DNA from 2 places in the Streptomyces sp. NPDC087859 genome. Region 1 is predicted to be linked to the other one. Evidence: riboswitches for the same ligand, from Rfam matches in the RefSeq annotation. Region 1 holds a riboswitch; the other holds the start of a gene.
What was found. A riboswitch is a leader RNA that binds a small molecule or an ion and turns the genes downstream of it on or off. The one in region 1 is predicted to bind ZMP and ZTP.
Positions count from the first base shown of each region.

Region 2: it holds a riboswitch for ZMP and ZTP, as region 1 does, so the genes downstream of both, ACIOHP_RS02075 (glycine hydroxymethyltransferase) here and ACIOHP_RS35720 (bifunctional 5,10-methylenetetrahydrofolate dehydrogenase/5,10-methenyltetrahydrofolate cyclohydrolase) in region 1, are expected to answer to the same signal.

Region 1 covers NZ_JBIUUU010000016.1:246,043-260,749, forward strand. Annotated here, with positions in the region: gene ACIOHP_RS35655 (FecCD family ABC transporter permease) at 1-227, shown strand, start outside; gene ACIOHP_RS35660 (ABC transporter ATP-binding protein) at 284-1,099, shown strand; gene ACIOHP_RS35665 (ABC transporter substrate-binding protein) at 1,131-2,147, shown strand; gene ACIOHP_RS35670 (acetyl-CoA carboxylase biotin carboxylase subunit family protein) at 2,234-3,409, shown strand; gene ACIOHP_RS35675 (IucA/IucC family protein) at 3,406-5,082, shown strand; gene ACIOHP_RS35680 (MFS transporter) at 5,079-6,269, shown strand; gene ACIOHP_RS35685 (IucA/IucC family protein) at 6,269-7,969, shown strand; gene ACIOHP_RS35690 (type III PLP-dependent enzyme) at 7,966-9,168, shown strand; gene ACIOHP_RS35695 (aldehyde dehydrogenase family protein) at 9,165-10,625, opposite strand; gene ACIOHP_RS35700 (hypothetical protein) at 10,771-11,064, opposite strand; gene ACIOHP_RS35705 (nuclear transport factor 2 family protein) at 11,237-11,590, shown strand; gene ACIOHP_RS35710 (MarR family winged helix-turn-helix transcriptional regulator) at 11,615-12,160, opposite strand; gene ACIOHP_RS35715 (hypothetical protein) at 12,210-13,055, shown strand; ZMP/ZTP riboswitch at 13,098-13,181, shown strand; gene ACIOHP_RS35720 (bifunctional 5,10-methylenetetrahydrofolate dehydrogenase/5,10-methenyltetrahydrofolate cyclohydrolase) at 13,203-14,051, shown strand; gene ACIOHP_RS35725 (CU044_5270 family protein) at 14,053-14,707, opposite strand, start outside.
Region 2 covers NZ_JBIUUU010000001.1:437,966-452,672, reverse strand. Annotated here, with positions in the region: gene ACIOHP_RS02140 (GMC family oxidoreductase) at 1-841, shown strand, start outside; gene ACIOHP_RS02135 (glycine betaine/L-proline ABC transporter ATP-binding protein) at 841-1,920, shown strand; gene ACIOHP_RS02130 (ABC transporter permease) at 1,920-3,854, shown strand; gene ACIOHP_RS02125 (ABC transporter substrate-binding protein) at 3,856-4,812, shown strand; gene ACIOHP_RS02120 (hypothetical protein) at 4,900-5,274, shown strand; gene ACIOHP_RS02115 (isocitrate lyase/phosphoenolpyruvate mutase family protein) at 5,308-6,024, opposite strand; gene ACIOHP_RS02110 (carboxymuconolactone decarboxylase family protein) at 6,021-6,467, opposite strand; gene ACIOHP_RS02105 (carboxymuconolactone decarboxylase family protein) at 6,464-6,973, opposite strand; gene ACIOHP_RS02100 (PLP-dependent aminotransferase family protein) at 7,021-8,406, shown strand; gene ACIOHP_RS02095 (DMT family transporter) at 8,501-9,334, opposite strand; gene ACIOHP_RS02090 (hypothetical protein) at 9,474-9,833, shown strand; gene ACIOHP_RS02085 (glutathionylspermidine synthase family protein) at 9,865-11,049, shown strand; gene ACIOHP_RS02080 (methyltransferase domain-containing protein) at 11,094-11,909, shown strand; ZMP/ZTP riboswitch at 12,036-12,125, shown strand; gene ACIOHP_RS02075 (glycine hydroxymethyltransferase) at 12,167-13,618, shown strand; gene ACIOHP_RS02070 (hypothetical protein) at 13,809-14,543, opposite strand; gene ACIOHP_RS02065 (hypothetical protein) at 14,661-14,707, opposite strand, start outside.

The sequences.
Region 1 (14,707 bases):
CGGTGCCGCACATCGTGCGGTTCGTCACCGGGCCGCCCACCGCCGTCTCGCTCGCGCTGGCCGGCCTCACCGGGGCGGTGCTGCTGCTCGCCTCCGACCTGGTGGTGCAGCACCTGCTGCCGATCGAAGGGCTGCCGGTGGGCGCGGTCACCGCCACGCTCGGCGCGCCCTGGCTGCTGGTGCTGATGTTCCGGCAGAGCTCGCCCGTGAAGAGGAGCCACGCATGACCGGCGCACGGAAGACGGCCCAGGACCCGCTCAAGACCGCCGTACAGGAGCCGCGCATGACCACCGCCAACCAGCTCTCGACGCAGCGCCTCGACCTCAGGTACGGCGACCGGCTGGTCGTCGGCGGCCTCGACCTCACCCTCCCCGGCGGCGCCGTCACCGCGATCGTCGGCCCCAACGCCTGTGGCAAATCGACCCTGTTGCGCGGACTGAGCCGGCTGCTGGCCCCCACCGCCGGCACCGTCACCCTCGACGGCTCCGACATCCACCGCATGCCCGCGAAGTCCCTCGCGCTGCGCATGGGTCTGCTGCCGCAGCAGCCGGTCACACCCGAGGCGATCACCGTCGAGGCGCTCGTACGGCTGGGCCGCTATCCGCATCAGCGGCTGCTGAGCCCCTGGTCGGCCGCCGATCAGCAGGCGGTGGACGAGGCCCTGGAGCGCACCGGGACCGCGTCCCTGCGCGACCAGCCGGTGGACCGGCTCTCCGGCGGTCAGCGGCAACGCGCCTGGATCGCCCTGGCGTTGGCCCAGGACACCGAGCTGCTGCTGCTCGACGAGCCCACGACCTTCCTCGATCTGCGGCACCAGCTCGACGTGCTCGACCTGGTGGCCGCCCTGCACGCCGAGGCGGGCCGCACCGTGGTGATGGTGCTGCACGACCTCGGACAGGCCGCCCGCTACGCGGACCACATGGTGGTCCTCAAGGACGGCCGGCTCGCCGCCGCCGGAGCCCCGGCGGACGTCCTCGACGCGGAGCTGGTGAAGTCCGTGTTCGACGTGGACTGCCGGGTCATCCCCGACCCGGAGACCGGCACCCCGCTGGTGGTCCCGAGAAGCAGCGCGGTGCGGCACTCCGCCGCCACCGCCTGATCAGCACCTACCAAGAAGGAACCAACCCCCCATGTCCCACCGCTCCGCCATGCCCGGAATCCGCCGGATTATGGCCTCCCTGCTGGCCGTGACACTCGGTACCGCCGCTCTGGTCGCCTGCGGCTCGGAGTCCGAGGACTCCACCTCCGCGAAGCCCGCCGCCGATGCGGGCGGCGCCTTCCCGCGCACCCTCAAGACCGCCATGGGCGACGTCAAGATCCCCTCCCGGCCGAAGCGCGTCGTCGTCCTCGACACCGGCGAACTGGACGACGTGACGCTGCTCGGCATCGACCCGGTCGGCGCGGTCGCCCCGCACTTCAAGACGGAGGGCGGCTTCCCCACGTATCTGAAGGGCGAGTTGAAGAACACCGCCGACGTCGGCCCGCTCCTGGAGCCCAACCTGGAGAAGATCGCCTCGCTCAAGCCCGATCTGATCCTGTCCTCCAAGGTCCGCCACGAGAAGGTCTACGACAAGCTCAGCGCCATCGCCCCGACCGTCTTCACCGAGACCACCGGCGGTGTCTGGAAGGAGAACCTGAAGGTCCACGCCGAGGCACTGGGCCTGGAGAAGGAGGCCACGGACAAGCTGACGGAGTACGAGACGCGGGCCAAGGCGCTGGGTGAGGCCATCAGGAAGAAGGACGGCGGCACCATGCCGACCGCGTCCGTGGTCCGCTTCATCGCCGGTCCGACCCGTCTGTACCAGTCCAACTCCTACAGCGGTGTCGTCCTGAATGACATCGGCTTCAAGCGGCCGTCCTCGCAGGTCTCGAACGACCCCGAGGTCACCATGAAGGACGTCAGCCCCGAGCAGATCGACCAGGCCGACGCCGACCTGGTCTTCGTCACCTCCGCGGACGTGGACGACAAGACGCAGAAGAAGCAGGTCACGTCGAACCCGGTGTGGAAGTCCCTGACCGCCGTGAAGGACGGCAAGGTCTTCGAGGTCCCGGACGAGACGTGGATGTCCGGCATCGGCGTCCAGGCCGCCGAGCAGATGCTCGCGGACGTGGCCAAGGCCACCGGTGTGCCGCTTCCCGCCAAGTAACTCCCGCTGAATCGGGGCGGGCCGCAGCCATGGCCCGGGCCCGCCCCTTCAACCCCCCACCCGCTAGCGGAAGTTCAAAGCCACCCATGCGTCTGTACCTGCTCGCCCTCAACCCGACCGACTCCGTCACCGAGGGCTTTCTGCCCGCGGCCGCCCGCCTGGGACTGGACGTCACCGTCCTCACCGACCAGCCCGACGCCCACCGCGCGACCTACCCGGACATCGAGATCCTGCCGTGCGACGTCCGCGACTTCCGGGCCGTCGTCACCCGTATCTCCACCCACCACCGCCCCGACGCGGTCTTCACCAACAGCGACCACCTCCAGACCCAAGCCGCCCTGGCCGCCGCCTACTTCGGGCTCCCCGGCAAGGACTGGCGGGCCACCTTGCGCTGCAAGGACAAGGCCGAGATGCGCCGCCGCCTCGCCGGCGCGGGCCTGGACACGGTCTGGTCGACCGAGCTCACCGGACCGACCGCCCTGCCGGACGCCCCGTACCCCTGTGTCGTCAAGCCGCGCGAGGGCGTGGCCAGCGAGGACGTCGTCCTCGTCGACACCGCCGAGGACCTGGCGACGCGCTCCAAGGAGATCCTCGACCGGCGCCCCGGCACCGTCCTGGTCGTCGAGGAGTACCTCCCCGGCGAACTCCACACCCTGGAGACGCTGGGCGACGGGCGGACCCGGCACGTTCTGGGCGGCTTCCACACCGAGCTGTCGCCGCCGCCGTACTTCATCGAGGAACGCCTCACCTTCGTACCGGCCCACCCCGAGCCGGTCGTCGAGCAGGTCCTCGCCCAACTGGACGCGCTGGGCGTCGGGTTCGGCGCCTGCCACACCGAGTTCGTGGTGCACGAGGGCCGGGCGAGGCTCATCGAGGTCAACTACCGCGCCATCGGCGACCAGTGCGACCTGCTGCTGGCCCGGCTGCTGGAGATCCCGCTCTTCGAGCACATCCTCCGCACCCACCTGGGAGAGCCGCTCCCCGCGGACCTGGGCGCCCGCCACGACGGAGCCGCCCGCCTGGACTACCCCTGCGCCGAGCGCCCCGGCACCCTCACCGACGCCCCCGCTGCCACGGAACTCACCCTCGACGGCGTCCACTTGACGTACCGTCCGCTGCGCGCGGCGGGCGAGCGGCACGAGCTGTACGGCACCAACCGCGACTACCTCGGCGTCCTGCGCGCCACGGGCACCGACCAGCCGACGGTGGACCGGGTGGCGGCGGGATTCCTGGCCGGACTGCGCTGGGAGATCCAGCCGTGACGGCCGCGACGAGGGCGACGACCGACACCTGCGAGGAGGAACTGCTCACACGCGTGCTCAGCGCCCTGCTCCGCGAGGACGTGGTGGGACTGCGCACCGACAGCACACTCCTGCACCGGCCGGACGGCCCCTGGCTACGGCTGCCGGCCGAGGGCGACGCGCTGCTCCTGCCCGTCGTCGAGGACGGCTTCCAGTGCGAGTACGCCGCCCGGCTGCCCCTGCTCGTCCGCGAGTCGGACGGCTCCGAGCTCACCTCGTACGACACCGTCCTCGCCGCCCTGCGCGCGCTCGCCGACCCCGCGGACCGAGGCGGGTACGACGCCTTCACCGAGGAGTGCCGGCAGACCCTGGCCACCCTGCGACTGCACACGGCCACCCGGGCCGAGGTCGAGGGGAGGCTCGGCGGCGACTCGGCGCGGTGGCCCTCGCTCGCGTACGACACCCTCGCCGCCCGCCTCGACCATCCGGTCTACCCGACCGCGCGCGGCCGCTCCGGCCTCAGCGAGCTGCAACTTCAGGCCTACGCACCGGAGTTCCACCCGCGCTTCGCGCTGCGCTGGATCGCCCTGCGCCGGGAGACCGTCACCCTGACCGGCACGCTCCCCGGCTTCTGGCCCACCCCCCGGCAGCTCGGCCTCGCCGGGACGGAGGGCACGCATGTGGTCCTGCCGGTACATCCGTTGACGGTCGACGCCCTGCTCGACGCCGGGCTCCCCGACGGGGCGGTGTTCGCCGAGCGGGCCCATCTGGAGGTGGTACCGACGCTGTCGATGCGTACGGTGGCCGTGAACCCGTCGGCGCATCTCAAACTCCCGCTGGCCACGGCGACGTTGGGGCTGCGCAACAAGCGGACCGTCAAGCCCGGCACGCTCGTGGACGGCGCCGCCGGACAGCGGCTGCTGGAGGCCGTGACCGCCCGGGAGCCCCGGTTCCAGGGCACGATCCTGCACGCGGACGAGGCGACGTACGCCCATGCCGGGCACGAGCTGCTGGCCGTCCTGTGCCGGCGCTTCCCGGCCGGCCTGGCCGGCGCCGAGGTCGTACCGCTGGCCGCCCTGCTCGCCGACGCCCCGGACGGGCGGCTGGTCGTCGACCACCTCGCCGACCGCTTCTACGGCGGCGACCCGCTGGCCCTGCTGGACGCCTTCCTGACCCTGTTGTTCGACTGGCAGACCACACTGTTCGGGTACGGCATCGCGCTGGAGTCGCATCAGCAGAACATCTCGCTGGTACTGCGGCCCGGCAGTCTGCGGCTGCTGTTCAAGGACAACGACGGGCCCCGCGTCAACGCGAAGCGGCTCGGCGCGGTGCTTCCCGGCCCGTGGGGCTTCGACGACGCACGGACCTATGTCTCCGGGGACGGGCCGGTCGCCGACCTGTTCGCCACCATCACGGTCCATCTGTGCGCGGGCGCCTACGCGTTCGGCCTCCCCCGGCACCGGAGGGCTCTGCTCGATCTCGTACGCGACCGGCTGGCCGAAGCCGTGGACCGGCTCGGCGGGGACGCGGCCGCCGTCCTGCGCGCGCATGTGCTGGACGCGCCTCGGCTGCCGGTGAAGGCGATGGTCACGGCCGGCTCCCTGCTGTCCAAGGAGCGCTCCGGCGCGGCCGACATCAACAAGCACTACACGACCGGACCCAACTACCTCCTGCGACAAGGGGGTTCGGCATGAGCGCCGGGGCCCTGCGCATACCGCGGTCCGCCTCCGGGCGTGGTCAGGTGCACGCGGTGGCCGCCTGCTACTTCGTGGCGTCCTTCGCGGCCCTGGGCCTGCCGCCGTACCTCACCGAGATCCTGCCGGGGCTGGGCGACCGCGACGCCCGCTGGGCGGGGGTGCTGTATGTCGTCCCGACCGTGTTCGGGGGCATCGCGGCCCCGATGTGGGGGCGGCTCGCCGACCGCTACGGCCGCAAACGGCTGCTGTTGCGCGCCCAGTTGGGGCTCGCGGTGGCCTTCCTGCTCGCCGGGTGGGCCGACTCACTGGCCACCTTCACCGTCGCGCTCGTCCTCCAGGGGATCCTGGGCGGCACCTTCGCCGCGTCCAACGGATACCTGGGCGCGGCCCTGGAGGGCCCGGCCCTGTCCAAAGCGCTCACCCTGATGCAGGGCAGCGCCCGGGCGGCCCTGGTCTTCGCACCGATCGTGGTCGGCGCGCTGTCCGGCTGGCTCTCCCCGCACCGCCAGTACGCACTCCTCGCCGTTCTCCCCCTCACGGCCGCGCTGCTGCTGGCGGCCCTGCCCGAACCGGATCCGGTCGCCCGCTCCACGAGCGAGACCGCCACCGCGGACCACACACCCCCGCTGGTGTCGCTCAAGGCGCTCTACGCACTCGAGTTCGCCTTCGTCTTCTCCACCGTCATCTCCTTCCCCTATCTCATCGCCCTGGTCGACGACCGGCTCCCCGGCACCTCGCCGACCCTGTCCGGAGTGCTCTTCGCCCTCCCCCACCTGTGCTACCTGGTGGCGGCGCTGACCGTGCACTCCGGGTTCCGGGGCCGCCCCAAGGCCGGGATCGTGCTCGGCTTCGTCCTCATCGCCCTCGGTCTCGCCGGACACGGCGTCGTCGACTCGCTGCCCGCGCTGATCGCCGTACGGCTGCTGCTCGGTGCGGGCCTCACGCTCGGCCTGGTGTGTCTGCAGGTGCTCGCGGCGGACTGCGCCCAGGGCCGCGCGCCCGGCGGGCTGTTCGGCTCGCTGGAGTTCTTCTCCAAGGCCGGAGCGGTCGCCGCCGGTCTCGCCGCGGCGGCCGGCAGCGTCCGCTTCGGCCCGGCCGCCCCCGTGCTGACCGGTGCCGCCGCTGCCGCCGTCACCGCCGTGGCGACCCTCCTCCCCTCCATGACCCCCCGCTGGAGCCGCTGATGCCCTCCCTCGCCGATACGCCCGCGCGCACCGACCTGCCCACCGCCGACGACGTGGTGGCCCACACGCTCCTGAACTGTCTGCTGCGCGAGGTCTCCGGGCCCGAGCACCAGAGCGTGGTCACCGACGGCCGGCTCCTCCTGCGACTGCCCCGCCGTGGTGTCCTGCTCCGCGTGACCCTGCGCCGCACGTCGCTGCTCGGCGCGCACCGGTTCACCGGCCCCGTGCAGGAACAGCGCGACGGCGACTGGGCGGAGCTGGACTGGAGCCGCCTCGCGGAGTACACGCACGACGAGCTGTCGCTGCGGACCGGGGTGCGCAACGAGGAGTTCCTGGAGCAGATCGCCTCCAGCCACGAAGCCGTGACGACAGCTCTCACCTCGACCGGCGCCTCGCGGGGCGGCGACCCCTACCTCGCCTCCGAGCAGTCCCTGTTCTTCGGGCACCGCTTCCATCCCACGCCCAAGGCCCGCACCGGCGACCCGCGCGCCTGGTCGGCGTACGCGCCGGAGACGGGGGCCGCCTTCCCGCTGCGACACCTCGCCGTACGGGAGCATCTGATCGCCGAGGAGGCCGCGGAGCCCTCGGCCACCGCCGTCCTGGACCGGCTGCGGGCCGACGTCCCGGCCGGATACCGTCTGCTGCCCGCCCACCCCTGGCAGTACGACACACTCCGCGAGCATCCGGCGCTGAGCGCGGCGCTCGAGAACGGCGATGTCCTCGACCTCGGCCCGGGCGGACAGCCCTTCGCGGCGACGGCGTCCGTGCGCACGCTCTACGACGGAGAGACCTTCCTCAAGTTCAGCCTGAACGTGCGGATCACCAACTGCCTTCGCAAGAACAGCAGTTACGAGCTGTCCGGTGCCGTCGCCCTGACCCGTGTCCTGGCCCCGGCGCTGGCCGACCTCGCCGAACGCTTCCCCGGCAGCGCGGTGCTCCGCGAGCCCGCCTACCGCACGCTCGCCCTGCCGGGACCCGACGGCAGCCCGGACCAGGCGCTGTTCGAGGGCTTCGGCGTGATCGTCCGCGAAGGACTGCCCGAGAGGCTCGCGCCCGGCACCACCGCCCTGCTGGCCGCCGCCGTCGCCGACGAGTACCCGAGCAGCGCCGCCCACATCTCCCGTCTGCTGGACGGGGCCGGCGCGCAGGCGGCTCTCGCCTGGTGGTCGGCGTACCTCGATCTGCTCGTCCCGCCGGTCCTGGCCGCCTACTTCGACCACGGCCTGGTCCTCGAACCCCACCTCCAGAACGTCCTGGTGTGCGTGGACGGCGACGGCATGCCCGCCCAGGTCCTCTTCCGCGACCTGGAGGGCACCAAGCTCGTCCCCGAGCACCACGCCGACACCCTCGCGGCACTGCCGCCCGAGGTCGCGGGCCCGATGACGTACGACGCGCAGCGCGGCTGGGACCGGGTCGTCTACTGCCTCCTGGTCAACCACGTCGCGGAGCTGCTCGCCGCCCTGGCCGATCTGCACCCGGAGACGGAGGCCGAGCTGTGGGGCCGCGTCCGCTCGATGCTCCGGTCGTACGCCGACCGGAGCGGCTGCCCGCCCCGCCTCTCCGCCCTGCTCGCCGGTGTACCGCTGCCCGCGAAGGCGAACCTGCTGACCCGCTGGGAGCGCAAGGCCGACCGCGAGGCCGGTTACGTCCGTCTGCCGTCCCCGCTCGCCGAGGACATCCTGACCGGGAGCACCCGATGACCCCTGCCGTCCACGACCGCGCCCTCTCCCTCGCGTCGGCCGAACTGCCCGCGTACCTCTACGACTTGGCGGCCCTGCGGACACACGCGGCTGCCGTACGGTCCGCTCTCCCCGAGCAGGTCGAGCTGTACTACGCCGCCAAGGCCAACCCCGAGCCGGAGATCCTCGCCGCGCTCGGTCCGTACGTGGACGGCTACGAGGTCTCCTCGGGCGGTGAACTCGCCCATGTGGCCAAGGCGGTGCCGGGACGTCCGCTGGCTTTCGGCGGCCCCGGCAAGACACCGGACGAGGTGACGGCCGCTCTGGAGCAGGGCGTCGAGCGTTTCCACGTCGAGAGCCTGTACGAGCTGCGGATGCTGGGCGAGCTGGCGCGGCGGGCGGGGCGGCGGGTCGCGGTGCTGGCGCGGGTCAACCTGTCCTTGTCCGACGGTTCGCTGGCGGGCAGTTCACTGGCGATGGGCGGGCGTCCGACACCGTTCGGCATGGACCCGGACCAGGCTCTGGAGATGGTTCGCGCGCTCACGGACGGCACCTATCCGCACCTCGAACTGCGGGGCGTCCACGCCCACTTGGCCAGCGGTCTCGAAGCCCCGGAGCAGCTCGCGGTGGCCGAGGCGATCGTGGCCTGGGCCACCGGGCTCGGGGTCCCGGTCGCGGAGGTCAACGTCGGTGGCGGTATGCACGTCGACTACGCGGACCCGGACCGGCGCTTCGACTGGGCCGCGTACGGCGAGGGGCTCGCCCGACTCACCGCGGCGCACCCGGGGTTGACGCTGCGCATCGAGCCGGGGCGGGCACTGACGGCGTACTGCGGCTGGTACGCCACGGAGGTGCTGGACGTGAAGCGCAGCCACGGCGAGGAGTTCGGTGTGGTCCGGGGCGGCACCCACCATCTGCGGACCCCGGCGACGAAGGGCCACGACCAGCCCTGCTCGGTCCTGAAGGTGGACGGCTGGTCGCATCCGTGGCCGCGACCGGCGGCGGAGGACGAACACGTCACGTTGGCCGGGCAGTTGTGCACACCGAAGGACGTCCTCGCCCGCCGGGTCCCCGCAGCGGGGCTGCGGGCCGGTGACCGGGTGGTGTTCGCGCTGGCGGGCGCCTACGCGTGGAACATCTCGCACCACGACTTCCTGATGCACCCCCGGCCCGGCTTCCACTTCCTGGACGCCGGGCCGGAGGCCACCGTCACGCCCTAGAACGGGTAGTGCGCCTGCTGGGTGGCGATGGTCACCCAGCGGGTGTTGGAGAAGGCCTCGATACCCCAGCGCCCGCCGAAGCGGCCGTACCCGGAGGCCTTGAAGCCGCCGAAGGGGGCCTGCGGCTCGTCGGCCACCGACTGGTCGTTGATGTGCACGATGCCGGTACGGACACCACGGGCGACGGCCAGTCCGTGGGTGGCGTTCTCGGTGATGATGCCGCAGGTCAGACCGTTCTCCGTGTCGTTGGCGACGGCCACGGCGGCGGCGTCGTCGGAGAACGTCTCGATCACGCACACCGGACCGAACGCCTCGGCGTGGTAGATCTCGGCGTCCTTCGGCACATCGGTGAGCACGGTCGCCGGGTGCACCGCTCCGTCGGGTTTCCCGCCGCCGGTGAGGACCTTCGCGCCCTTGGCGACGGCGTCCTCGACCAGAGCGGCCACGCGCTGCGCGGCGGAAGCGGCGACGAGCGGGCCGACCACGGTGTGCGGGTGGTTCGGGTCACCGGCCTGGAGCGAGGCCGTCTTGGCGGTGAACTTCCGGGTGAACTCCTCGGCCAGCGACTCGTGGACGAGGATCCGGTCGCCGGACATGCAGATCTGTCCGGCGTTCATGAACACGCTGAAGGTGACGGCGTCCACGGCGTAGTCGACGTCGGCGTCGTCGAGCACGATGACGGAGTTCTTGCCGCCCAACTCCAGTACTGCGGGCTTGAGATGACGGGCCGCGTGCTCGCCGATGATCCGGCCCACGTTGGTGGAGCCGGTGAAGTTCACCGCGCGGACGCGCTCGTCGGCGATCAGCGCCTCGGCGATCTCGGCCGCGTCCTCACGGGCGTTGGTGACGACGTTGAGCACCCCGTCCGGCAGCCCGGCCTCGCGCAGCACATCGGCCACGAACAGGGCGCACGCGATCGGCGCGTCCTCGCTCGCCTTGACGACGACGGTGTTGCCGGCGGCCAGCGGCGCCGCGACCGCCCGTACCCCGAGGATGACGGGCGCGTTCCACGGCGCGAACGCCGCGACGACGCCCACCGGTTCGCGGACCGCGAGGCCCAGCGCGCCCTGCTCCTGGGCGGTGAGGACCTCGCCGCGCGGGGCCGTCACGGCGGCAGCGGCCTCGCGCAGCATGTTCGCGGCGAGGTAGACGTTGAAGTGCGCCCACGGCCGGGTTCCGCCGGCCTCGTGGGCCATCAGTTCGGCGACCTGGTCGCCCTTGCCGTCGAGGAGGTCGGCGGCCTTCAGCAGGATCGCGCGCCGGGCGAACGGGGCCAGCGCGGCCCACTCGGGGAACGCCGCCTCGGCCGCGTCCACGGCCCGTCGTACGTCCTCGGGCCCCGCGGCCGCGACGGTCGCATACACCTCGCCCGTGTAAGGGTTGACGTCCTCCGCCCTACGGCCGGAGGCGGCGGGCTCGTCCTTGCCGCCGATGAACAGTTCGCGGGTGATGGGCATGATGCGGACCTCTTTGTTCGCCACGTGAACCAAGATTCATTTCTAAGCGCATGCTCTGTTCACCCGGCAACAATGTCAAGGGCCGCCCGGCCATGCTTGCTTTCTGGCGGCCGGGCGGCCCTCGGTGCGGTCGTACGCGTGTCGATCAGTACTGGATGCCTGGCAGCAGCTGGGTGACGGGGGCGGCCAGGTCGGTCACCTGGGTCAGCTGCTGGAGGTCGTTCAGCTTGTTCAGCTCCGCCAGCTGCGCGGAGGGCCGCGGGAGCGCGTCCTTGTACTCCGCGGGCAGGTCACTCACAGTGAGCGAGTCGAGCGTGGCCATCGGGCTCAGGGGGGCGGCGCCCTTGTCCTCGGGGGCCGCGCTCGCCAGCGGGGCGGCGAGACCGGTGACGCCGACGGCGAGACCGACGACGGCGGCGATACGTCGAGTGGAGATCATGTTTTCAGCAACGCCGGCGGGCCCGCGCCGGACACGGGCACCGGGCGTCGCTCACCCGTCAGGCGGAGTGTCGCGGTTGCGCTTGCCGAGCCCGGCGGGGCGGAGGAGTCTCGAAGGAGAGGCCCTCGCGGCCCGCTCCCCTTCGACCGCGGGCCTTCACCGGAGGTCAACCATGGGCACCGCGTTCAACACCGAGACACTGCGCAAGAGCATCGAGGGAAACACGGCGACGAATCTGCTGTCGCTCTACACGGACGACGCGGAACTGCGCGTCGTGGACCGCAACACCCAGCCCAGCAGTCCACGGGTCCTGCACGGTCGCGAGGAGATCGGCGAACTCCTCGAGGACGTCTACAACCGCGACATGACGCACAAGCTGGAGCGCTGCGTCGTGGACGGCGACACCGTCGCGTTCAGCGAGAGCTGCCTGTACTCGGACGGGGTGCGCGTCCTGGCCGAGTCGATGATCACGCTGCGCGACGGCAAGATCGCCGAACAGATCATGATCCAGGCATGGGACGAGTAAGGAGACGGCTGCCGAAGGTCCAGATCACGACTCGGCTGACCTGGACCTTCGCGGTGCGAGCCCGTCCGGTGCGCTCTCCGCGGCCACGACCAGCTTCCGCAACAGGTCGGCTAGCGTCCGTTGCTCTTCTGCGGTCAGTGCTGCGAGCAGCGCGACCTCGTCCGCTTCCTCCGCCGCCGCATGCTGTTCGAAGGCGGCGTATCCGGCGTCGGTGAGCCGGACCAGCACCCTTCGCCGGTCGGCACTCTCGTGCGTACGGTCGATCAGCCCGGCCTCCTCCAGCGGCGCCAGCCGTGCCGACAGGGCACCCCGCGTCAGCCCGAGCCGGTCGGCGAGCTCCGAGGGACTCGCGGTGTACGGCGGACCATGCCGGCGCAGCGTCAGCAGCACCTTGAACTGCCAGTGCCGCAGCCCGTCGGAGTCGAGGGCGTCGCGACGCGCCTGGGACGCGTGCCGGGCGAGTTTCGCCAGCCGCACATAGATCGCCTCCTTGACCGGGTCCATCCAGGCGAGTTCCTTCGACCACTGCGCGACGTGCCGGTCGACCGAGTCCTGCGTCCCCTGCTCCACGCAGTGGTTTTCTTGTGGATGGTTTTCCATCTCACTACCTTCCCCTGGCATGACGAACACCACGAGCACATTCGTCGAACTCGACGAACTCCTCGCCTCCGCAAGGGACTTGTCGCTGGCGGGACGGTGGGACCGGGCGCTGCGCCTGTTGGACGCGACGACGTCCGACGCTCCCGAGGACCGCGCCCGCCTCGCCCTGGCGGCGGCCGAAGTCGCCCTGGAGAGCGACTGGTTCGGCGGTACGCGGCTCACCGCCGCCCGCGTCGAGCAGGCGGAGAAGGAGTCCCCGGGCGGCGACTGGGACCTGGACTTCGTACGGCTGCGCCACGACTATCTGCGACTGTTCCGCCCCGACGGCACGTCCCGGCACGGCGCCGAGGGCAAGGACCCGGCGGCACTCGTGGCGATCCGGCGCCGCGGACACGACCTGCGCGAGGCCGCCCCCGACGAGGTGCGGCGGGGCTGGGCCTCGATGTACCTGGGCCTGATCGCCGACAACCTCTTCGGCGAGCGCGACGCGGCGCCCGCCCACTACGAGGCCGCCCTGCGCGCCGGCGGCTCGGGCGACGACCTGCTGGTCCGCGAGGCGCTGCGGCACCTCGGTGACCACGACCACGACGCCGGCGAACACGAACGGGCCCTGGAGCGCTGGGAGCGGGCCACCGCGCTGGGCGCACGCGCGGGCATGATCCCCGGGGTGCTCACCCAGCAGATGCTGCTGGCGGTGCTGGCCCGTGACACGGGTGACGAGGGCGGCGCGACCGCGCTGGCCACGGAGATCGCCCGCTGGGCCGAGGCGATCGGCGCCGGCCACCTCCACGCTCAGGCGACCGGGTTCCTCGCCGGAGTCGACCCGACGGCGCCACCGCGGGAGAGCGGGTCCCGACCGTCGTAGGACACAGGGGGTCCCGGCCCGAGGACCGGCTCGGTTAGGCTGATGGCGGGCCGTGACTGGCGCTGAGGTGGAGCACCACCGGGGAGCGGCCCGCGGAACCTGATGCCGTGCGCCTGGGCGAACCGACTACCAGCCCAGGAGTGGATCATGTCTCAGGCCCGGCTCATGGACGGCACGGCGCTCGCCCGGCGGATCGTGGAGGAGACCGGCAAGCGCGCCGCCGACCTCACCGAACGCACCGGCGCCACACCCTGTCTCGCGACCGTACTGGTCGGCGAGGACCCCGCCTCCGTGACGTACGTCCGGATGAAGCAGAACCGCTGCCGCAAGGCCGGTATCGCCTCCCGGCACGTGGAGCTGCCCGCGGCGACCACGACCGAGGAACTGGTGGGCACGCTCAAGGCGCTCTCCGCCGATCCCGCCGTCCACGGCATCCTGCTCCAGCATCCGATGGGCGGGCACATCGACGAGCGCGCCGCGTTCGAGGCGATCGCGCCCGAGAAGGACGTCGACGGCGTCACTTTCGCCTCGTTCGCGTCGATGAGCTTCGGCCTGCCGGGCTTCGTGTCGTGCACGCCCGGCGGGATCATGCGGCTGCTCGACGAGTACGGCGTCGACCCGTCCGGCAAGCGGGCCGTGCTCGTCGGCCGCAGCGCGATCCTCGGCAAGCCGGCCGGGATGCTGCTGCTCGCGCGCGACGCGACGGTGACGTACTGCCACTCGCGGACGGCGGACCTGTCCGCGGCCGTCCGCGAGGCGGACATCGTCGTCGCAGCCGTGGGCCGGGCGCGGCTCATCAAGGGCCAGGACATCAAGCCCGGCGCCGTCGTGCTCGACGCCGGCTACAACGAGGGGAACATCGGCGACGTCGACTTCGACTCCGCCGCGGAGCGGGCCTCGCTGATCACTCCGGTGCCGGGCGGCGTGGGTCCGATGACGATCGCCACGCTGCTGGAGCAGACGGTCGACGCGGCCGCCCGGCAGCTCGGGGTCTGAATCAGCGCATCCAGGCGCTGTAGTCCATGACGTCCCCGGCCCTGACGCCGTACTCGGGCTCCGCCTTCGTGAAGGTGGTCTCCAGGCCGAGTACGGCGCCGCTGACCGGGTCCATGATCAGCATCCGGCGGGTGCCCGACTGCTGGTACTCATACGCCTGTCCGCGCCGCCCGAGCCGGTCGGTGACCTGTCCGACGGGCTTGAGCCCCTCGGCGTCCGCCAGCATCTCGGCCACCGTCGCGGATTCACGGGCACCGAGGTGCCAGGTGTCGAGAAGCACCCGGACGCCGTCGAGGAGCTGCCCGGTGTCCAGTGCGGTGTCGGTGTACGTGGCTTCCTGTAGGTAGGCGCGCAGACGGGTGACGTCGTGCGGGGGCCGCGACTGCGGCGGGGCGTCGCTCCAACTGGGCGGATAGGTCTGCGAGGTGCGGTCGTGGCCGTCGTCGACGATCACCGTGTGGCTGTCGTCGGCGTTCCACCGCACGATGCGCTCCTCCGGGTAGGTGATCGGAGGGTTGTCCTCGCTCATGCCGAGGCTCCACGACTTCACATGGGTGCCCTTGCGGAGCTCGGGCGATCCGTCGGCCGCTCGCGCCCGCGCCGCCAGGGTCTGAAGGGATACGGGGGTGGAGTCGGCCCGCACCACGAGCGGGCGG
Region 2 (14,707 bases), on a different contig from region 1:
CGCGGACGGCGAGGAGTTCGTCGTACGGGCCCGTCGCGAGGTCGTGCTGTGCGCGGGCGCCGTCGACTCGCCGCGCCTGCTGCTGCACTCCGGCATCGGCCCCCGCGAGGACCTCGAAGCGCTCGGCATCCCCGTCGTCCAGGACCTGCCCGGTGTCGGCGAGAACCTCCTCGACCACCCCGAGTCGGTGATCGTCTGGGAGACCCACGGGCCCATCCCGGAGAACTCCGCGATGGACTCCGACGCGGGCCTGTTCGTCCGCCGCGACCCCGACCACGCGGGCCCGGACCTGATGTTCCACTTCTACCAGGTCCCCTTCACGGACAACCCGGAGCGACTGGGCTACGAACGGCCCGCGTACGGCGTCTCGATGACCCCGAACATCCCCAAGCCCAAGAGCCGTGGACGCCTCTACCTGACCAGCGCCGACCCGTCCGAGAAGCCCGCCCTCGACTTCCGCTACTTCACCGACGAGGACGACTACGACGGCCGCACGCTGGTCGACGGCATCCGCATCGCCCGTGAGATCGCCCGGACCGAGCCGCTGGCGGGCTGGCTCAAGCGAGAGGTGTGCCCGGGCCCCTCCGTCACCGGTGACGAGGAGCTCAGCGAGTACGCCCGCAAGGTCGCCCACACCGTGTACCACCCGGCGGGAACGTGCCGTATGGGCGCCGCCGACGACGAACTAGCCGTGGTGGACCCGGAGTTGCGGATCCGCGGCCTGGACGGCATCCGCATCGCGGATGCCTCGGTCTTCCCGACGATGACCGCAGTGAACCCGATGATCGGGGTGCTGATGGTCGGCGAGAGGGCCGTGGACCTGATCGGAGGCGGTGCGTGATGAGTACGGCTACGAGTACGACTGAGACGTCGAGCACGACGGCCGAGAACCCGGTGTTCTCCGTCGACGGCCTGTGGAAGGTCTTCGGCCCGAAGGCGGACCGGATCCCCGAGGACCCGGAGCTCATGGGGCTGGCCCCCGCCGAGCTCCGCGCCCGCACCGGCTGCACGGCCGCCGTCCAGGACGTCTCCTTCGACGTCCGCAAGGGCGAGGTCTTCGTGGTGATGGGGCTGTCGGGCTCCGGCAAGTCCACGCTGGTCCGCTGTCTGACCCGCCTCATCGAACCGACGGCCGGCACCATCGCCATCGACGGCGAGGACGTCCGCGCCATGGACAAGTCCCGCCTGCGCGAACTGCGCCGCCATCGTGCCGCGATGGTCTTCCAGCACTTCGGCCTGCTCCCGCACCGCACGGTCCTCGACAACGTGGCCTACGGCCTGGAGATCCAGGGCGTCGGCAAGGCGGAGCGCCGGGCCCGCGCGGCGGACGTCGTGGCCAAGGTCGGCCTGGAGGGAATGGAACAGCGCCGGCCGAGCCAGCTCTCGGGCGGTCAGCAGCAACGCGTCGGGCTGGCCCGCGCTCTCGCCGCCGACCCCCAGGTCCTGCTGTTCGACGAGCCGTTCAGCGCCCTCGACCCCCTGATCCGCCGGGACATGCAGGAGGAGGTCGTCCGCCTCCACCGCGAGGAGGGCCGCACGATGGTCTTCATCACGCACGACCTGAACGAGGCGCTGAAGCTGGGCGACCGCATCGCGTTGATGCGCGACGGCCGCGTCGTCCAGCTCGGCACCCCGGAGGAGATCGTGGGGTCACCGGCCGACGACTACGTCCGCGAGTTCGTCCGTGACGTGCCGCGCGAGCAGGTGATGACGGTCCGTACGGCGATGCGGACCGCGTCGGCCGCGGAGCAGGGCAACGGCCCGGCCGTCGCGCCCGACGCCACGGTCTCCGAGGCCATCGAGGCGGTCGCACGGGCAGGGGCTCCGGCCAGGGTCGTCGACGAGGGCCGATGTGTCGGGGTGGTGGACTCGGACGCACTGCTCGGGGTGGTGGCCGGGACCGCCAAGGAGGCGGTCTGATGGCTACGGTCACCGCTCCCGTCCCCCGTACGGTCCCCGCCGTCCTCCGGCACCGCGCGGTCCACAAGCTCGTGCTGCTCGCCGCGGTCGCCGCGATCCTCGTCCCGCTGGCGAACGCCCGCTGGGCGAGCGGCACCTGGCCCGACGCCCTCACCGTCGACTTCTCCGGCCCGCTGACCACGGCCAGCGACTGGATCGTCGACAACCGGGACAGCCATCCGCTGTTCCTCTACTTCTTCGGCCACGTCAGCAACGCGGTCGTCCTCGGCGTCCGTGCCGTGTACCTGGTGCTGCTGGCGGCGGGCTGGGCCGGCGTCACGGCGATCGGCGCCCTCGTCGCCTGGCGGGTCGCCGGCATCAGGCTCGCCCTCGGCACCGCCGCCGCGTTCCTCGCCTGCGGTCTGCTCGGCATGTGGGTGCCGACGATGCAGACCCTCGCCCTGATGGTCGTGGCCGTCCTGGCCTCGGTCGTCGTGGGCGCGTTCCTCGGACTCGCCGCGGGCCTCTCCGACCGCATGGACCGCGCCCTGCGCCCGGTCCTGGACACCATGCAGGTGCTCCCCGCCTACGCCTATCTCCTCCCCGTCGTCATGGTCTTCGGCATGGGCGTTCCCGCGGCCGTCCTCGCCACCGTCGTCTACGCCGCCCCACCCATGGCCCGCCTCACCGCCCTCGGCCTGCGCGGCGCGGACAAGGAGGTCCTGGAAGCGGTCGACTCGCTCGGCGCCACCGCACGGCAGCGCCTGCTGACCGCCCGTATCCCGCTGGCCCGCAAGGAGCTCCTCCTCGGCCTCAACCAGACGATCATGATGGCCCTGTCGATGGCGGTCATCGCGTCGGTCATCGGCGCCGGCGGCCTCGGTGACCGCGTCTACCAGGCGCTCGCGTCGGTCGACGTCGGTGCGGCGCTCGCGGCGGGCATCCCGATCGTGCTGCTCGCCGTCGTACTGGACCGGGTGACGGCGGCCGCCGGAGACGGCACCGAGGGCTCCGGCCGCAGGGGCTGGGCGTACGCCTTCGCCGCCGCCCTCGCCGTGGCCGTGGCCGGACGTCTCATGGGCCGCCTCGACTGGCCCGACGCCTGGGTCGTCCAGATCGCCCAGCCCGTCAACCGTGGCGTCGACTGGATGACCGCCCACCTCTACTCCGGCGTCCCCGTCGTCGGCGGCACCGCAGACTGGGCCGCCCACTTCACCACCTGGGTCCTGAACCCGCTCCGGGAAGGCCTGCAGTGGCTGCCCTGGTGGTCGGTGCTGCTCGTGGTCGCCACCCTGGCCTGGCTGATCGGCACCTGGCGCACCGCGCTCACCGCGGTCCTCGCCATGGCCGCGATCGGCGTGCTCGGCGTGTGGGAGCCGTCCCTGGACACGCTCTCCCAGGTCCTCGCCGCCGTCGCCGTCACACTCGTCATCGGCTTCGCGACCGGCATCGCGGCCGCCCGCAGCGACCGTGTCGAACGGCTGCTCCGGCCCGTCCTGGACGTCTTCCAGACGATGCCGCAGTTCGTCTACCTGATCCCGGTGGTGGCCCTCTTCGGCGTGGGCCGCGCACCCGCGGTCGCCGCGGCCGTCGTCTACGCGCTGCCCGCCGTCGTCCGCATCACCACGCAGGGGCTGCGGCAGGTCGACCCGGCCGCGCTGGAGTCCTCGAGTTCGCTCGGCGCCACCGCCTGGCAGCAACTCCGCCAGGTCCAACTCCCGCTCGCCCGCCCGGCGTTGCTGCTCGCCGTCAACCAGGGCGTGGTCCTGGTCCTCGCCGTCGTCATCATCGGCGGCCTGGTCGGTGGCGGTGCGCTCGGCTACGACGCCGTCTTCGGCCTCGCCCAGGGCGACCTGGCGACCGGCCTGGTGGCCGGCGCAGCCATCGTCTGCCTCGGCCTGATGCTCGACCGGGTGACCCAGCCGACGGAACGCCGCGCGAAGAAGGGAGCGTGACATGCGCGTACGTACGACTGCCGTAGTGGCCGGTGCCGCTTCCCTGCTGTTGCTCACCGGCTGCGGTGCCGCCGACATGACCCAGCAGGCCTCGCCCTTCGCCAACGCGCAGGGCGCCAAGACCGTGACCCTGTCCGTGCAGTCCTGGGTGGGCGCGCAGGCCAACGTGGCCGTCGCGCAGTACCTGCTGGAGCACGAGCTCGGCTACCGCGTCGACACCGTGCAGGTCGACGAGGTCCCCGCCTGGGACGCGCTCAGCCAGGGCCGCGTCGACGCGATCATGGAGGACTGGGGCCACCCCGAACAGGAACAGCGCTACGTCAAGGACAAGAAGACGATCGTCAACGGCGGTGGCCTCGGGGTCACCGGGCACATCGGCTGGTACGTCCCGACGTACTTCGCCAAGGCGCACCCGGACGTCACCGACTGGAAGAACCTGAACAAGTACGCCGCGCAGATGCGCACCGCGGAGAGCGGCGGCAAGGGCCAGCTGATGGACGGCTCGCCCTCCTACGTCACCAACGACAAGGCGCTGGTGAACAACCTGAAGCTGGACTACCAGGTCGTGTTCGCCGGTTCCGAGGCCGCGCAGATCACCCAGATCAGGCAGTTCGCCAAGGAGAAGAAGCCCTTCCTCACCTACTGGTACTCACCGCAGTGGCTCTTCAAGAAGGTCCCCATGACCGAGGTGAAGCTGCCCGCCTACAAGGAGGGCTGTGACGCCGACCCGGAGAAGGTCGCCTGCGCCTATCCGCACACCCCGCTGCAGAAGTACCTCAACGCGGACTTCGCCCGGAGCAGCGGCAAGGCGGCGGCCTTCCTGAAGAAGTTCAAGTGGACGACCGAGGACCAGAACGAGGTCTCCCTGATGATCGCCGACCAGAAACTGACGCCCGAGGAGGCGGCGAAGAAGTGGGTGGCCGGCCATGAGTCCACCTGGCAGGCATGGATCGCGTAAGAAGATCCACTGGGAATGGTGGTGAAGCGCCCCTTACGGGCGAAAGCGATTTTGTCGCTTCCCGCGCCGTCTGGTGGGCTGAGGCGCATGAAGAAGATCACGCACCTCACCCTGGCGGCGCTCACCACCCTCTCGCTCGTCGGACTGGCCGCGCCGTCCGCGGATGCCGCCACCAGGTGGACCTGCAGCGGCAAGCTGACGGCGCGGTGCATCACCAAGTCGGGCACCAAGGCCAAGGTCAAGTTCTCGAACACGACCTCCAGGTCGGCCAAGGGCTCGTTCGGCATCACGTGCTACGGCCCCGACGGCCAGAGCGCCAAGGTCTACAAGGACGGCACGATCCCCGGCTACGACACCTTCACCACGGCGTGGCGCCAGTGCCCGAAAGGGCTGCGCACCGGCGCCTTCGGCTGGCAGATGAGCAACGGCAAGGTCTACTACACGGCGTCGCTCACCTTCTAGCCGCCGGACGCGTCGGGGCGTGCCCCCGCCTGGTCACCTCAACTCGGCGGCCAGCTCCGCGAGGATCTCGGACGAGCGCCGCTGCAGGCCCGGCCCGAACGTGACCCGGGTGGCGCCCCGCTCGCCGAGTTCGGCGGGGGAGAGGCCGCTGCCGACCAGCGCGATCACATTGACCGGCCCGTGGATCCCGGCCCGCAGCAACGGCAGCACCTTCGCCGGGGCGCCGATCGGATACACGCAGTCGGCACCCGCCGCGGTGTACAACGCCGCCCGCTCGATGGTCGGTTCGGGATCCTCGACCCCGCGCACGAACGTATCGATCCGGGCGTTGACGAACAGCGCGTCCCCGGCCGCGTACCGCACCTCGGCGAGCCACTCGGCGTGCTGGTGCGGGTCCTTGAGGACACCCCCGTTGGAGTCCTCAAGGTTGCAGCCCACGGCACCCGCCTCCAGCAGCCGCTCCACCAGCTCCTTCGGAGCCATCCCGTACCCGCCCTCGACGTCAGCGGACACCGGAACGTCCACGGCCCGGGCGATCCGCGCGACCGCCGCGAACATCTCGTCGGCCGGCGTCGCCCCGTCCTCGTATCCGAGGGCGGCGGCGACCCCCGCGCTGGGCGTCGCGAGCGCCGGATGACCGGCTTCGGCGAAGACGCGGGCGCTGGCGGCGTCCCAGGGGCCCGGCAGGACGAGCGGATCGTCCTGGGCCGGGCGGCGGTGCAGCCTGCGGAAGATCTCGACCTTGCTCATGGTGTGTGGCCTCCCGGCGGGATACGGCGGCTCACCATCACCCGGTTCCAGTTGTTGATGGCGACGATCAGGCCCATGAGATGGGCGAGCCCGCTGTCGTCGAAGTGCTTGGTGGCCCGCTCGTAGACCTCGTCCGGCACGAAGCCCTCCTCGAGAACGGTCACCGCCTCCGTCAGCGCCAGCGCGGCCCGCTCCCGCTCGTCGTAGAGGTCCCCGGCCTCCTCCCACGCCGCCAACAGGTCCAACTTGCGCTCGCCCACCCCGTGTTCACGAGCGATCCGCAGATGCATGTCGAGACAGAACGCGCAGTGGTTGAGCTGCGAGGCCCGGATCACCACCAGCTCGGCCAGCGCGGGATCCCCGAGCCCCTTCTTCGCGGCGGCGCTGAGCGCGGACATGGCCTGCCCGACGGCCGGGTCCAACAGCCGCGTACGCCCCGTCACTTGTGCCCCGGCTGGTAGTGCCCCGGAACCAGCCGGCAGGTCACCCCGAAACGGTTCCACGCGTTGATGACGGCGATCGCCGCGATCAACTGCGCCAGCTCGGCCTCCGTGAAGTGCTCGGCGGCCCGCTCGTACACCGCGTCCGGCACGAACCCGTCCGTCAGGACGGTCACCGCCTCCGTCAGCGCCAGCGCGGCGAGCTCCTGCCCGGTGTAGAAGTGCTCCGACTCCTCCCACGCGCTCAGCTGGACGATCCGCTCGACGCTCTCGCCCGCCGCGAACGCCTCCTTGCTGTGCATGTCGACACAGAGCGCGCAGTGGTTGATCTGAGAGGCGCGGACCTTCACCAGCTCCAGCAGCTTCGGTTCCAGGCCCTTCCGCGCGGCGGCGTCGAGGCGGACCATCGCCTTGAAGACCTCGGGAGCCTGCTCGGCCCAGTTCAGCCGGGGGGTGTGTTCAGGGGCGTACTCCACGGTGGTCGGACCGTCGTCGGTGTGCGTCGTCATGGTGTCGACGCTATGCGTGAGGCTGCCCACGGGTATGGTCCATTTCCATGCCGAAATCCTGGGCCACTCTGGGCGTCGACCTTCACCTCGAACCCACCGGCCCCGGCCTGCGCCGCGGCCTGACCGACGCCCTGCGCGAGGCCGTCCGCACCGGCCGTCTCGCCCCGGGCACCCGTCTGCCCTCCTCCCGCTCCCTCGCCGCCGACCTCGGCATCGCCCGCAACACGGTCGCCGACGCCTACACCGACCTGGTCGCCGAAGGCTGGCTCACCTCGAAGCAGGGCTCCGGCACCCGGGTGGCGGACCGCGCGGTGATCCCGCCGTCGGGCACGGGCCCCGGCCGCCGGGCATCGCACCGCCCCGCCCACGACTTCCGCCCCGGCACCCCCGACCTCACCGCCTTCCCCCGCGGCGAGTGGCTCAAGGCCGCCCGCCGCGCCCTCCTCGCGGCCCCCCACCACACCCTCGGCTACGGCGACCCGCGCGGCAGCGTCGCACTGCGCACCGCCCTCGCCGGCTACCTCGCCCGCGTGCGAGGCGTACGCACGGACCCCGACCGCATCCTCATCACCGCCGGCTGCGCCCACGGCCTCCGCATCCTCGGCGCGGTCCTGCGGGCACGCGGCGTCCGGTCGGTCGCGGTGGAGTCCTACGGCCTGGACGTGCACTGGAACCAGCTGACGGCGGCGGACCTGCGCGTCGAGGCGCTCCCCTACGACGACCTGGGCACGGACCCGGGCGGGTCGGCCGGGGCCGGGGCCGTCCTCCTCACCCCCGCCCACCAGTTCCCGATGGGCGTGCCCCTGCACCGGGACCGGCGGACCGCGGTCGTCGACTGGGCGCGGCACACCGGAGGCCTGGTCCTGGAGGACGACTACGACGGGGAGTTCCGCTACGACCGCCAGCCGGTCGGCGCGCTCCAGGGCCTGGACCCGGACCACGTCGTCTACCTCGGCACGGCCAGCAAGTCCCTGGCCCCCGGCCTCCGGCTGGCCTGGATGGTCCTCCCGCCGGCACTGGCGGAGGCGGCCGCCGAGGCGAAGGGCAAGGTCGACACCTGCGGAGTGCTGGACCAGCTGACCCTGGCCGAGTTCATCGTCTCCGGCGCCTATGACCGCCACGTCCGCGCCTCCCGCCTGCGCTACCGCCGCCGCCGGGACGCCCTGGTCGCGGCCCTGGCCCTGCACGCCCCCGACGTCCACGTCACCGGCATCGCGGCCGGCCTCCACGCCGTCCTCCGCCTCCCGCCCGGCACCGAACAGTCCGTCGTCCAGTCCGCCGCCTGGCAGGGCGTCGCCCTCCACGGCCTGTCCTACTTCCGCCACCCGAAAGCGGTGACAGAGCGACTGGACGCCCTGGTGGTGGGATACGGGGCACCGTCGGACCGGGCATGGGCGGGGGCGCTGGAGGCGTTGTGCAGGGTCATGCCATAGCCGTGAGCTCCAGCCCTCGGCCTTCGGCCCCGTCCGGCGTTCGAGCAAGGGCGGCGGGGGCGACACTCCGGCCCACCGCGACGACAACGAACCGTCACACGCCGACCGACTCCTCCTCCACCGGCGCCTCCCCGAAACGCGCCAACCCCAACGCCCCCACCACCGCCACCAAGAACCCCAGCACCGCCAGCCATCCCAGCCCTTCCCGCGTCCGGTCGCCCAGCCACACCACCCCCACCAGCGCGGGCCACACCGTCTCCCCGATCACCATCGCGGCGGTCGCCGCCGTCACCGACCCCCGCTGCAGCGCCGACGTCAGACACAGGAACGCCGCGCCCCCGCCCAGGAGAAGGGCGTACGCCGCCGGATTCACAAGCAGCTCCGACAGCGAGAGCGAGTCGATCAGCCGCACCGCCACCTCGACCACCCCGAACCCGAACCCGGCCCCCAGCCCGAGCAGCGACGCCCGCCCCCGCTCCGGCAGCCGCCCGCCGCAGAGCCCGAGCAGCAGCACGCCCACGGCGACAGCGAGCATCACGTACTTCAACGCGTCCGGCCCGTCCAGATCCCCCTCCGTCCCCGACGCGACCCCCAGCATCGCGAGCCCGGCACACACCACCCCCACCGCACCCCACTCCGCCCGGCTCAACCGCACCCGCAGCAATCGCGCCGCGACCACCGCGGTCACGGCGAGACTCGACGCCAACGCCGCCCCGACCGCGTAGATCGGCACCGACCGCAGCGCCGCGATCTGCAGCAGGAACCCCACCCCGTCCAGCCCCAGCCCCGCCAGGTACCGCCACTGCCGCACCGCCCGCAGCAGCAGCGCCGCCTCCCCACCGCCCCCGCTGGCCGCCGCCCGAGCGGCAACCGCCTGCAACACCGTCGCGGTACCGAAACAGACCGCCGCACCAAGCGCACACACCATCCCAAAGAGCACAAAGCGACTGTAGGGGAGGGGATGTGACGGGCGGGGTGCCTGCGCGGCGCTTATTACCGATCTCTAGGCTGACCGCCGGACAACCCAGAGACGAACCACCAGCGACGAACAACGGGGAGACGCGAAAATGGCGGAGACACGGCGCCGGCTGCGCTCGAGCACGGTCGTGCTCGGCGGCATGGGAGTCGTCGCGGCGGCACTCACGTCCTGCGGCTCGGACCCCGACCGCCGCTGCGTCGACCGCGACAGCTACACCTACGAGGGCTACAAGGTCGTCGCCGACAAGAACTGCGACTCCGGCAGCTCCAGTTCCGCCTCGTACGGCAAGAACGGCAAGAAGAAGACCGGCAAGAACGGCACCGCCGACGCCGCCTGGTACTACGACGCCGACGTCAGCTCCGGCTACGCCGACTACGGCACCTTCAGCAAGAGCGAGGCCGTGGACCGCGGCGGCTTCGGCTGCTCCGGCGGCAGCGGCGGCGGCTGAGCGGCCGCGGGACGACGAGCGGACGCACACCATGGAACGCCGCACCACCGAACCCCGCCCCGGCTGGCAGCGGACCGTCGAGGAGCAGGGACTCATCTATCCCCTCACCCGCTACCCCGACGACTCGCTGCGCCCCTACTGGGACGAGAGCGCGTACTACGTCTTCTCCCTCGACGAGGTCGAGGCGCTGGAGGAGGTCGTCGAGGAACTCCACCTCATGTGCCTGCGGGCGGCGGACCACATCGTCACGACCGGCCGCTTCGCCGATCTCGGCATCACCGACCCGCGCGTCGCGGACGCGGTCGCCGAGGCCTGGCGCCGCCGCGCCGAACTCCCCTCCGTCTACGGCCGCTTCGACCTCCGCTACGACGGCACCGGCCCGGCCAAGCTCCTGGAGTACAACGCCGACACCCCCACCTCCCTCGTCGAGGCCGCCTCCCCCCAGTGGTTCTGGATGGAGGAGCGCTTCCCCGGCGCCGACCAGTGGAACTCCCTCCACGAGCGCCTCATCGCCGCATGGAAGAAGCAGGCCACGCTGCTCCCGCCCGGCAGCCCCCTGTACTTCGCGTACTCCTCGGCCGACGAACTCGGCGAGGACCTCATGACGGTCGCCTACCTCCAGGAGACCGCCGAGCAGGCCGGCCTGGACACCGCCTGGATCTCCATGGAGGAGATCGGCTGGGACCCCCTGTCCCGCCGCTTCGTCGACAAGCAACTCCGGTTCATCCGCAGCTGCTTCAAGCTCTACCCCTGGGAGTGGCTGACCACCGACCGCTTCGCCGACCACGTCCTCGACACCCTCGACAACGGCGGCGGTACGGGCAGCACCCTGTGGATCGAGCCCGCCTGGAAGATGCTGCTGAGCAACAAGGCGCTCCTGGCGATCCTCTGGGAGCTGTACCCGGGCCACCCCAACCTCCTCCCCGCCTATCTGGACGGGCCACGGGAGTTGGCCGATTCGAAGGGGTACGTCGCCAAGCCGCTGCTGGGCCGCGAGGGCGCCGGTGTGACGATCCACGAACCCGGCTCCGCGCCCCTGTTGCGCGAAGAACCCTGCTGCTACCAGGAGTTGTCCCTCCTGCCGGACTTCGACGGCAACCGTGTCGTCCTCGGCGCCTGGGTCGTCGAGGACGAGTCCGCGGGCCTCGGCATCCGCGAGTCGTCCGGACCGGTGACTGACGCATACGCGCGCTTCCTGCCCCACGTGATCCTCTGACGCGACAGAATGATCGACCCGTGACGAACGGAGAGGGGCGATCGGTGAGCGACACGGCCACGGTGGAGAACGGATACGTCTTCGACCCGTCCTGGGAGCGCGAGCACAGCCGGCTCAGCGCGCTGGAGGAGATCTACGACGGCCAGAGCCGACACCGGCTCACCGAGCTGGGGGTCGCCGAGGGCTGGCGATGCCTGGAGGTGGGCTGCGGCGCCGGCAGCATCGCCCGCTGGCTGGCCCAGCAGGTCGGCGCAGCGGGGCGGGTGCTCGCCGTCGACCTCGACACGCGCTTCGCCGCGGCCCACACACGGTCCAACCTCGAGGTGCGCCGGCACGACATCCTCACGGACCGGCTCCCCGACGCCTCCTTCGACCTCGTGCACGCACGGGCCGTGGTGGAACACCTCTCCGACCGCGACGAGGCGCTGCGGCGCATGGCCGCCGCGACCCGGCCCGGAGGCTGGGTGCTCGTGGAGGACTTCGACATCGACGGGCCGATGTCCCCGGCCGCCGCCCGCTATTACCCGCCCCAGTACATGGAGGTGGCCGAGCGCCTCGGCCGCGCGCTGCGAGCCGCCTTCGGCGCCGCGGGGGTGGACCCCGGCACCGGCCGCCGCCTGCCGCAGGCGCTGACGGACGCCGGACTGACCGAGGTCGGGGCGGAGGTCTACGCGCCCGTCCTGACCGGCGGCTCCGCGGCCTTCTTCCCTCTCACCCTGCGATCCCTGCGGCCACGCCTCCTGGAGACGGGCGAGGTGAGCGACGCGGACATCGAGGAGGTGATCACCCTGACGAAGCTCCAGGGAAGCACCTACATCCCCAACTTCATGGTCCTCGCCTGGGGCCGCAAACCGTCCTGACCCGGACCGCCGCACAGGGACGCCCCCATGCCGACCGCGGACGGCGACCCGGGCCCGGAGCAGGGTGATTCCTCGCTCGCATGGTGGACGCGAGGCCTCCCGCGTCCGGGCTGCCCGGTAGGGTGGCCGACGGGCCGTGACTGGCGCGCTGGGATGGGACGGACCATCGGGGAGCGGCCTGTGAGTGACCGAGTGCCGTGCGCCTGGGCCGAACCGTGAATCGTGACCGCAACCGCCACGCCATCCGGAGGCCGCACATGTCGGACCAGCAGCCCCTCTCCACCGAGTCCACCGCCTTCCGCGCCGCCCTCGACGTGATCCGCGCCGTCGAGCCGCGCGTCGCCGACGCCATCAGCCAGGAGGTCCACGATCAGCGCGAGATGCTCAAGCTGATCGCCTCCGAGAACTACGCCTCCCCGGCCACCCTCCTCGCGATGGGCAACTGGTTCAGCGACAAGTACGCCGAGGGCACCATCGGCCGCCGCTTCTACGCCGGCTGCCGCAACGTCGACACCGTGGAATCGCTCGCCGCCGAGCATGCCAGGGAGCTCTTCGGCGCCCGCCACGCCTACGTCCAGCCGCACTCCGGCATCGACGCCAACCTCGTCGCCTTCTGGTCCGTCCTCGCCGACCGCGTAGAGGTCCCCTTCCTGGAGAAGGCGGGCGCCCGCCAGGTCAACGACCTCACCGACGCCGACTGGGCCGAACTCCGTCAGGCCTTCGGCAACCAGCGCATGCTCGGCATGTCCCTGGACGCCGGCGGCCACCTCACCCACGGCTTCCGCCCCAACATCTCCGGCAAGATGTTCGACCAGCGCTCCTACGGCACGGACCCGGCCACCGGGCTGATCGACTACGAGGCGCTGCGGGTGTCCGCCCGTGAGTTCAAGCCGCTCATCATCGTCGCCGGCTACTCCGCCTACCCCCGGCTGGTGAACTTCCGCATCATGCGCGAGATCGCCGACGAGGTCGGGGCGACCCTGATGGTGGACATGGCGCACTTCGCCGGCCTGGTGGCGGGCAAGGTGCTGACCGGCGACTTCGACCCGGTCCCGCACGCCCAGATCGTCACCACCACCACCCACAAGTCGCTGCGTGGCCCGCGCGGCGGCATGGTCCTGTGCGACGACTCCCTCAAGGACCAGGTCGACCGCGGCTGCCCGATGGTCCTCGGCGGCCCGCTCCCGCACGTCATGGCCGCGAAGGCGGTGGCGCTGGCCGAGGCCCGTCAGCCCTCCTTCCAGGACTACGCCCAGCGCATCGTCGACAACTCCCGCGCCCTCGCCGACGGCCTGATGCGACGCGGCGCCACCCTCGTCACCGGCGGCACCGACAACCACCTCAACCTGATCGACGTCGCCTCCTCCTACGGCCTCACCGGCCGCCAGGCCGAGGCCGCCCTCCTCGACTCCGGCATCGTCACCAACCGCAACGCGATCCCGGCCGACCCCAACGGCGCCTGGTACACCTCCGGCATCCGCATCGGCACCCCCGCCCTCACCACCCGTGGCCTGGGCACCGCCGAGATGGACGAGGTCGCCGGCCTCATCGACCGCGTCCTCACCACCACCGAGCCGGGTACCACCAAGTCGGGCGCCCCCTCCAAGGCCGCCCACATCCTCGACGCCAAGGTCGCGGACGAGATCTCCCGCCGCGCCACCGACCTCGTGGCCGGCTTCCCGCTCTACCCCGAGATCGACCTGGGCTGACCAACGCTCTGTTGAGTTGTCAAAGACCGGCGACTCTCACAGGCCGATCAGATCGATGAGTTCCTGACGTGGCTCCCCCCGCAGCGGTCCGGCTCCCCGCCGGCCCGCCGCGCGGCGTATCAGCAGTCCCCGTCGATCCCGGTCGCGACCCCGACGACCGGCCCGACGCCGGGGCCCCGGAAGCAAGCCCTCACACATCCCTCAGCTCCTGCCGACGTCCCGGCTCCCGCACCCTCCGCCGCCGCAGCGCCGGCACCTCCGGCAGTCGCGTGGCGAAAGGCCGCAGCACCAGAGCCAGCACCGCCCCGGCCGCGAGGCCCGGCAGCGCCCACCACCAGCCGGCGCCGTCACCCGACCCGGACCGCTGGTCCGGGGCCGCCGCGGGCGCCGACTCGGTGGCCTCCGCCGGCTCCGTGCCGTACATGTCCCAGGGCGGTGGGTACTCCAACGAGTAGTCACCGCCGGAGGCCTCACCCATCACGCCCAGGCTCTCGAGGAGGCCGCGGAGGGCGGCCGGCTGTTCGGCGCGGTGCCAGGTGCCGTTCGTCGACGCCTCCAGATTCGCCGCCGTGTGTATCCAGACCGCCTCGGAGTCCGCCGCCGGATGGACCCGGTCGACCCGCCACGGCGTCACGTCGTGCAGCATCCAGGTGACATTGATCTGGGGGCCGGCGGCCAGGTCGGCCTCGGGCGGCTTGTCCGCCGTGCCCGCGCCCGGTTCGCCGAGGAGCCGCTGCAACTCGCCGTACTTCTTGTCGGAGTGGTAGAGCGAAGCCGTCTCCGTACTCTCCGGCGAGACGATCAGCACGCTCGTCGGCCCGCCCGCCGAAGCGGCACCAGCACCCCACAGGGTCAGCCCGAGCGCGGCCGCCAACACCCCTGCCAGCGCCCCCAGTCGACGCCGCCCGTCCCTCCAGCCGCTCATCCGCCTGTGCATCAGAACCCCCCACCAGCCGATGCCGTACGGCCCGCCCCGTCTCCGCGAGCCGTGTGTCACTTCTGGTACACCGCCCGACCCGCCGGGGTTCCCACCCCGACGCCACTATTTCGGGGACTTCTCCAGCGACTCCAGCGACTTCGCGATCTCCA